Regions from separate parts of the Arthrobacter sp. GW822-FHT05G07 genome, predicted to be linked through region 1. Evidence: predicted binding sites of a transcription regulator. Region 1 holds the regulator's gene; the other holds the start of a gene.
The links. The regulator Rex, encoded in region 1, represses fermentation and respiration genes when NADH is low (regulators of the CRP and FNR family bind a similar motif). The targets are predictions, from matches to a motif close to CTTGTGAANNNNTTCACAAG.
Positions count from the first base shown of each region.

Region 2: a site for Rex is predicted at 2,142-2,161, ahead of AC1RJY_RS18150 (ALF repeat-containing protein). Genes of this name have one in related genera too.

Region 1 is NZ_JBXALT010000009.1:176,199-179,609, forward strand. Features, by position in the region: gene AC1RJY_RS16615 (hypothetical protein) at 5-703, shown strand; gene AC1RJY_RS16620 (hypothetical protein) at 966-1,721, shown strand; gene AC1RJY_RS16625 (redox-sensing transcriptional repressor Rex) at 1,769-2,476, opposite strand; gene AC1RJY_RS16630 (glutaredoxin family protein) at 2,553-2,807, opposite strand; gene AC1RJY_RS16635 (HAD family hydrolase) at 2,977-3,411, shown strand, end outside.
Region 2 is NZ_JBXALT010000010.1:213,226-216,636, reverse strand. Features, by position in the region: gene AC1RJY_RS18150 (ALF repeat-containing protein) at 1-1,963, opposite strand, end outside; gene AC1RJY_RS18145 (amino acid permease) at 2,220-3,411, shown strand, end outside.

The sequences.
Region 1 (3,411 bases):
TGCCATGAGTACCCCAGACGAAACACCACAGCCACAGCAGCCCGGCTCCCAGCCTCCGCAGCCCGGCAATGTTCCTCCTGCGGGTTACCAGCCTCCGCAGGGCTACCAACCCCCCCAGGGTTACCAGCCACCGTCTCAACCAGGCCAGTATTCACAGCCCGGCGCACCCCAGCCCGGGCCCGGCCAACCTGCAGCCGGGCAGCCTGGTTTCCACTTCGAAATGCCCACCGACGGACCGCGCAGTTTCAACGACGTCATGCCTCAGGGCGGGTTCTCGGGAATGTTCAAGACCCAAGGCCTACCGACGGAGTTGAAGGTTTCCTACTTTATTTGGGTGATCTCCGGACTTCTGGGCTTGCTGTTCGGGCTTATTGGATTCTTCGCCGTGATCGCAGCCTTCGCCTTCGCCCCGGGTATCGCGGCAATCGCGCTCATCCTCCTCCTGCTCGCTTTGGCCGTTGCCGCCGCCCAGGTGGTCCTGGCCATGAAGATGAAGGAAGGCAAAGAATGGGCTCGCCTCGCTTTGACCATCCTGGCCGGCGTTTCGCTGCTGCTGGCCATCTTCGGAGCGGCAAGTGGCGGCGGTTCCGGGATGGGCCTGGGCGGCAACTGGTTCGGCTTCCTGGTCAGCGCAGTCGCCGTCGTCCTGATGTGGATGCCCAATTCGCAGCTCTGGTTCAAGGCAGTAAAGGGCCACGCATAGCACTGCCCCAACTGCCGTCGTCGTGCGTGATCGGCGGTAATGCAGGCTGAAGGCCGCGGCCCGGATCCTCCGGATTCCCGCGGCTTTCATCATGAAGGCGTAAGCCGATTTGATGATTTTTCCTGTGAGCTGGAAATACCAGCGTGTGATCGTCTGCAGCGTCGGACCCGGGAGGTACGGTGGTAGCAGAACCACGCTGGGGGCAGGGTCGATTTGCTGATCCCGGCGGCCGCACCAGCAGTCGAACAAGCAAAGGAATGCCATGAGCAACCCTCCGTACCCGCCGTCAACCCCGGGTGACGACAACAAGCCCGAGCAGCAGGGCACCCAGCCTTCTGCCCCGCAGCCCCCGGCACCTCAGTACGGTCAGCCTGCCGCGCCGCAGTACGGACAGCAGTCTCCCGCTGCGCCGCAGTACGGACAGCAGTCTCCCGCTGCACCGCAGTACGGACAGCAGGCCTCTCCTTACGGCCAGGCCCCTGTGGCTCCGCAGTACGGCCAGGGCACTAACTGGCCGAGCCAGCAGCCCGGACCCACCACCATCCCGCCGATGGTTAACTACGCGTTCTGGATGATCGTCGCGGCCGGACTGCTGTCCGCCATCAGCTCTCTGGTCTTGGCCTTCACCGGAGCTGATCCCATCATTGATGTCATGTTCCAACAGGCCGCACAGCAGAATACAGAGATCCCTGAGGGATCCGCTGAAGGCATCCGGGCTGCCATCGCAGTCGGCGCCATCATCGGGGCGATCCTTTCGCTGGGCCTCTACGCCTTGGTTGCCTTCCCCGTCCGGAAGGGCAAGAACTGGGCACGGATCCTAGGCACAGTCTTCGCGGCCTTGTCAGTCCTCGGCCTTACCAGCCTGTTCCAGTTCGGTCCCACCTACGGAATCCTGCAGCTCATCGTGATCCTGCTGGGTGTTGCAGCAATTGTCATGCTGTACCTGCCGGCGTCGGCTCCTTACTTCCGTAAGGCGCAGCCGTTCGGCAGCCCGTACCAGAACCCTTACGGCCGCTAAACACGCCGACTTCCAAGTATTAGACGCGGGCGCGGACCCGGCGAAGGCTAAACAGCCTGGCCCGGAGTCTGCGCCCGTTGTGCGTGGTAGGCAAGGATCTGCAGCTCGGTTGCCATGTCCACCTTGCGGAGGTTGACGTGCGGGGGGACCTGCAGCAGCACCGGAGCGAAGCTCAGGATGCTCCGGATCCCGGCGGCAATCACGCGGTCGCACACGTCTTGGGCCACCGTTGCAGGCAACGCCAGGACCACCATGTTGGTGTGGGTTCGTTCCAGGACGCGCTCCAACTCGGCGGAGTCGCTGACCCTCAACCATCCCACCTCGTTGCCGATCACCATGGGGTCGGCATCAAAGATGGCTACGACGTCGAAGCCCCGGGACTCGAAGCCTCCATACCGGGCAAGGGCTTTGCCGAGGTTACCGGCACCCACAATCGCGACCTTCCAGTCGTGGGTCAGGCCGAGGGCTGCCGCAATGTGGCGGCTCAAGTACTGGACCTCATAGCCAACGCCGCGGGTCCCGTAAGAGCCCACATAGGAAAGGTCTTTGCGGAGGGTGGATGAGCTGACTCCCGAGGCCTCGGCCAAGGCTTCCGAGGAAACCCGCTCAACGCCTTCGGCCAGCAGAGAGTTGAGCGCGCGCAAATAGAGAGTCATCCGGGCCACAGCCGCGGGCGGGATCTGCTTGGTGGCAGGTTCGTTATCCCCGGTTGTGGCTTCCGGGGACGGTTCCAGCGCAGTCACGGTATTCTCCATTGCGTCGCTTTGTTGTTCCACTCTATGACCCCCCGCCGGACTCAACAAAAGCCATTACCTGCGGGTAACCCCACCCTCAGCCCTCCAGGACTTTCTTCAGGGTGCGGGTGAGCCGTTCCTCGTCGATCTTCCAGAAATCGCGCTGGATGCCGTTGACCAGCACCACTGGAATCTCCTCTGCGAAGCGCTCCTGCAGTTGGGGGTCGCCGTCGATCTTCTGTTCGGTCCACCCCACGCCAAGGCCTTTTGTGACACGCTCGACGGCGGCACGCGCCTCCGTGCAGAGGTGACAGTCAGCTTTGGTGAGGAGGACGACGTCGGGAATTGCCATGTCTCAAAGGTAACCGCCCCACCGACCCTCTCTCACATCCCACCCCCTTCCCGGCAACCCTCTCTCACATCCCACCCCCTTCCCGGCAACCCTCTCTCACATCCCACCCCTTTCGGCGCTCTCCCGTGCGTTCCCGACGCGGGCCCCGGCGATTGACTAGACTCAAGGCATGCCCGAGGAGAAGAACGCCGCCGTGGTCGCAGATGCCTTGGTGCAGAAGGACACCGTGCAGAAGGACGCGGCGAAAAAGGACATCGCGCAGAAGCACGCTGGCGAAGCCGCATTCTTCGACGTCGACAATACGTTGATGAAGGGTGCCAGCCTCTTCCACGTGGCGCGCAAAATGTATGAACGAAAAGCGTTCACGCTTTCCCAGGCCGCCGGGTTCGCCTGGAAGCAGTTCAAGTTCGTCATGCGCGGCGAGAACATGGAAGACGTCCACTCGGTGCGCGACTCTGCACTGACCCTTGCTGCCGGCATTACCGTGGCTGACATCAAAGCCTTGGGCGAAGAGGTCTATGACGAAATGATCGAGTCGAGGATCTGGCCGGGAACCAAAGCGCTGGCAGAACAACACCTTCGGGTCGGCCGGAAGGTGTGGCTC
Region 2 (3,411 bases), on a different contig from region 1:
TGGCGGCCTCTTGCGACTGTGAATCAACCGAGGCGCCATCCTTGGCAGCTGACGCGGCCGGCGGCACTGAAATACTGGGCGCGGCCGACGCTGTGGCTGCGGGGGTTTCTACGGCTTCGGCCGGCGTACCGGTTTCGGCAAGCTCGACGGCGGGAGCGTAGTCACGCGGCCAAGGAACCACGATCGGGGCTACTCCGGTTCCCGAGTGCTGGGAGACGTCAACCTGGCCGGCTGCAGCCTGCCCGGCCTGTCCACCAGCATTGGCCGCGGCAGTTTGGCGTGCAGCTTCAGCCTGGCGGGCGGCTTCTGCGGCAGCTTCGGCCTGACGTGCGGCTTCGGCCTGACGTGCGGCTTCGGCGGCTTTGGCAGCGTCGGAGGCCTTGCCGGCGTCGACAGCTGCTGTATCTGCCAGGCCGGCAAGCTCGGCGATCATGGCGTCGATCGAGGCAACGTGGGCCCTTGTGGCCATGTCCCGATCAAGGGCTGCAAACTGACCAACCGTAGCGAATGCGTGCGCATCTGCCCGGCTGCCGTCCAAGGCAACATCGGCGGCTACCCGCAGTTCCAGATCTGCGGCGTCCAGTTTCTGGTAAGCGAGGATGCGGTTGTCGAGGTCCTGCGGACCAGCAAATCCGTACTCCAGGAAGTAACGGACGTCTGCGTGGCTGGCAGACTTCACGGCCTCGGTGGCAGCCTTCTGTACGTACTTGCCACCCGTGGCCTGGTATTGGAAAGCACGCTGGCGGTCGGCAACCAGTGCGGCCTCGTCCAGCTCAAAGGCAGCATCGTGGCCGACGGCGACGAAGTCCTTGATTGCAGCATCGCCACCCAGCAGCGCAGCCTCCGCGGCTTTCCGAACCTCAGGCGTACCCACCAATGCGAGATCCAAGGTGGCCTGGCGGGCATCATTGATCAGCGCGTCGAGGTCGGCACCGGGCGCCGTCAGGGTTGCGAGAAGCCCGGGAAGCTCTTTGGCTGCTTTTCCAAAAGCTTCTTGAAACGGCTTCTTAGCGGTCATGCTTGCACCGTCGATGATGGCACGCGGAACGGCCTGTGTGGTCTGGAATTTCCAGTCGGCCATCAATCGGGCCGTGTCTGCTTCCCTCGCAGCTGATGCTGTGTTTTTGGCCTTCTCCACGGCGGCCTTCGCGCGATCAGCGACCGCAACGGTGCCGTTGGGATTGGCTGCGATGTCTGACTTGATTTGTTGGAGCAGCCCGGTCACTGTTGCCGTCTCTGAATCGCGATCGGCAGCAACAAACTGGCCGTAACGAAGGAAAGTAGCGAGGACCTCCGGATCATAGGTGTCCAGAGCCGCTTGGGCTCCGAGAGTGACACCGGCGATGGGCGAATTTGTCAGGTGTGTGACAGCCTCCCGGTCCTGGCCCTGAGCAGTCTTACGCCAGCCCTCGAGAACGAATCCCTCGATAGCCTCAGCGCCTTGATCCAAGCTCTTGGAAGCAGCCATGCGGACGGGACCCTCGTAGTTGAGGAACCAGCTCGTAGCGATCCGCAAATCAAGTTCCCAGGACTTGGCCCAACCGCTCGACAGGAAGCTATCAATCACAGCGGGGTCATTCGTGGCCAGTACCCGGACCGCGCTCTCCCTGACGTTCTCGCTTCCCCGCGTCGTCAGCTCGGTGACCAGCTGCTTGCGGTCCGCGGCCAGCGTAACGTCCTGTCCGCCGTCGAGAAATGTCAGCAGCGCCTCCGGCCCGCCCACAAGAGCCGCAGCAGCGGCGGCACGGGTTGCAGGGCCACCCGCCTTCCACAGCTCAACGACGCCGGCAGTATCAGTCGCCCGCTCCACGAACGGGACAGGAGCCTGAGCGGCGTGCGGAACTTCAAAAGCTGGAATTTCGTAGGCCTGAGCGGGAGCAGCGAGGAGCAAAGAAGCCCCAGCTACAACGGCAACAAGGGCAGCAGTAACACGGCGCCGGGCAGTGCGGAATGCAGAGTTCAAGAGTCCCCCAAGTAACGGATGCGATGGCAGCGCGGAGTTCAATGGGGGCGACGCGGATGCGAGGGATGCCTGACCGGTGACGAGCTGTCCGCGGTCATCATATCCGACCGGAGACTATGACTTTTACCACGGTGAAAATCGACGCCACTGGACTGTCTGCGATCAAAGACACCAAAGCCCCGTGAGTCCCATCACAAGGCGCCCAAAAGTGATCTGCTGGATAGCGATCCCCTCCCAAAGACGAGAAGGTTTTACTATGCAACAAACCAAGCTGGCTGTGGAGAGCTCTGTCCTCCAGGCCGCGGGTACGGCGCTCAGCCGAGGCCTCAACGTCCGTCACATTCGCTTCATGGCGCTCGGATCTGCGATCGGCACCGGCCTTTTCTACGGCTCCGCCTCCGCCATCCAGAAAGCCGGCCCCGCCGTCCTGCTGGCCTACATCATCGGCGGCGCGGCCGTGTTCATGGTGATGCGAGCACTGGGCGAAATGGCTGTCCGACACCCCGTGGCGGGCTCCTTCGGCCAGTACGCGTCCAAGTATCTGGGACCGTTCGCGGGCTTTGTGACCGGTTGGACTTATGTGTTCGAGATGGCGATCGTGGCCATCGCCGATGTCACAGCCTTCAGTATCTATATGGGCTTTTGGTTCCCACAGGTGGACAGATGGATCTGGGTGCTCGCGATCATCCTGTTTCTGGGCGCCATGAACCTGCTCAGCGTGAAGGTGTTCGGCGAGCTCGAGTTCTGGTTCTCGCTGATCAAGGTGGTGGCGATTATCGCCATGATCGTCGGCGGTGCAGCGATCGTCGTGTTCGGCTTCCAAACGGGCGACGGCGGTGGCGTGGCACCGGGACTCGGGAACCTCGTGAATCACGGCGGTTTGTTCCCCAATGGTTTCGAGGGGCTCCTGGCCGCGTTCGCCGTCGTGATGTTTGCCTTTGGCGGGATCGAGACGATCGGTATCACGGCGGGCGAGGCCACGAACCCCAAGAAGGTCATCCCGCAAGCAGTTAATACTGTGCCCGTCCGCGTTTTGTTGTTCTACGTACTGACTTTGGGCGTGCTGATGAGCATCTTCCCGTGGAATGAAATCGGCAGCAGCGGCAGTCCGTTCGTGCAGATCTTCGATGGTTTGGGCATCCCGGCCGCCCCGCATATCCTCAACGCCGTGGTCATTACCGCCGCGCTCTCGGCGATCAACAGCGACATCTTCGGTGCTGGCCGCATCCTGTTCGGACTGGCCCAGCAGGGACACGCGCCCAAGAGCTTCAGCAAGATCTCCCGGCATGGTGTTCCGTGGATGACCGTGGTGATGATGGGCGGGATCCTGCTGGTGGGCGTCGTATTGAACGCTGTCATTCCGGAGGACGTGTTCGTGCTCATTGCCTCGATCGCTACCTTCGCCACCGTGTGGGTTTGGGTGATGATCCTCGCTTCGCACGTCGCCA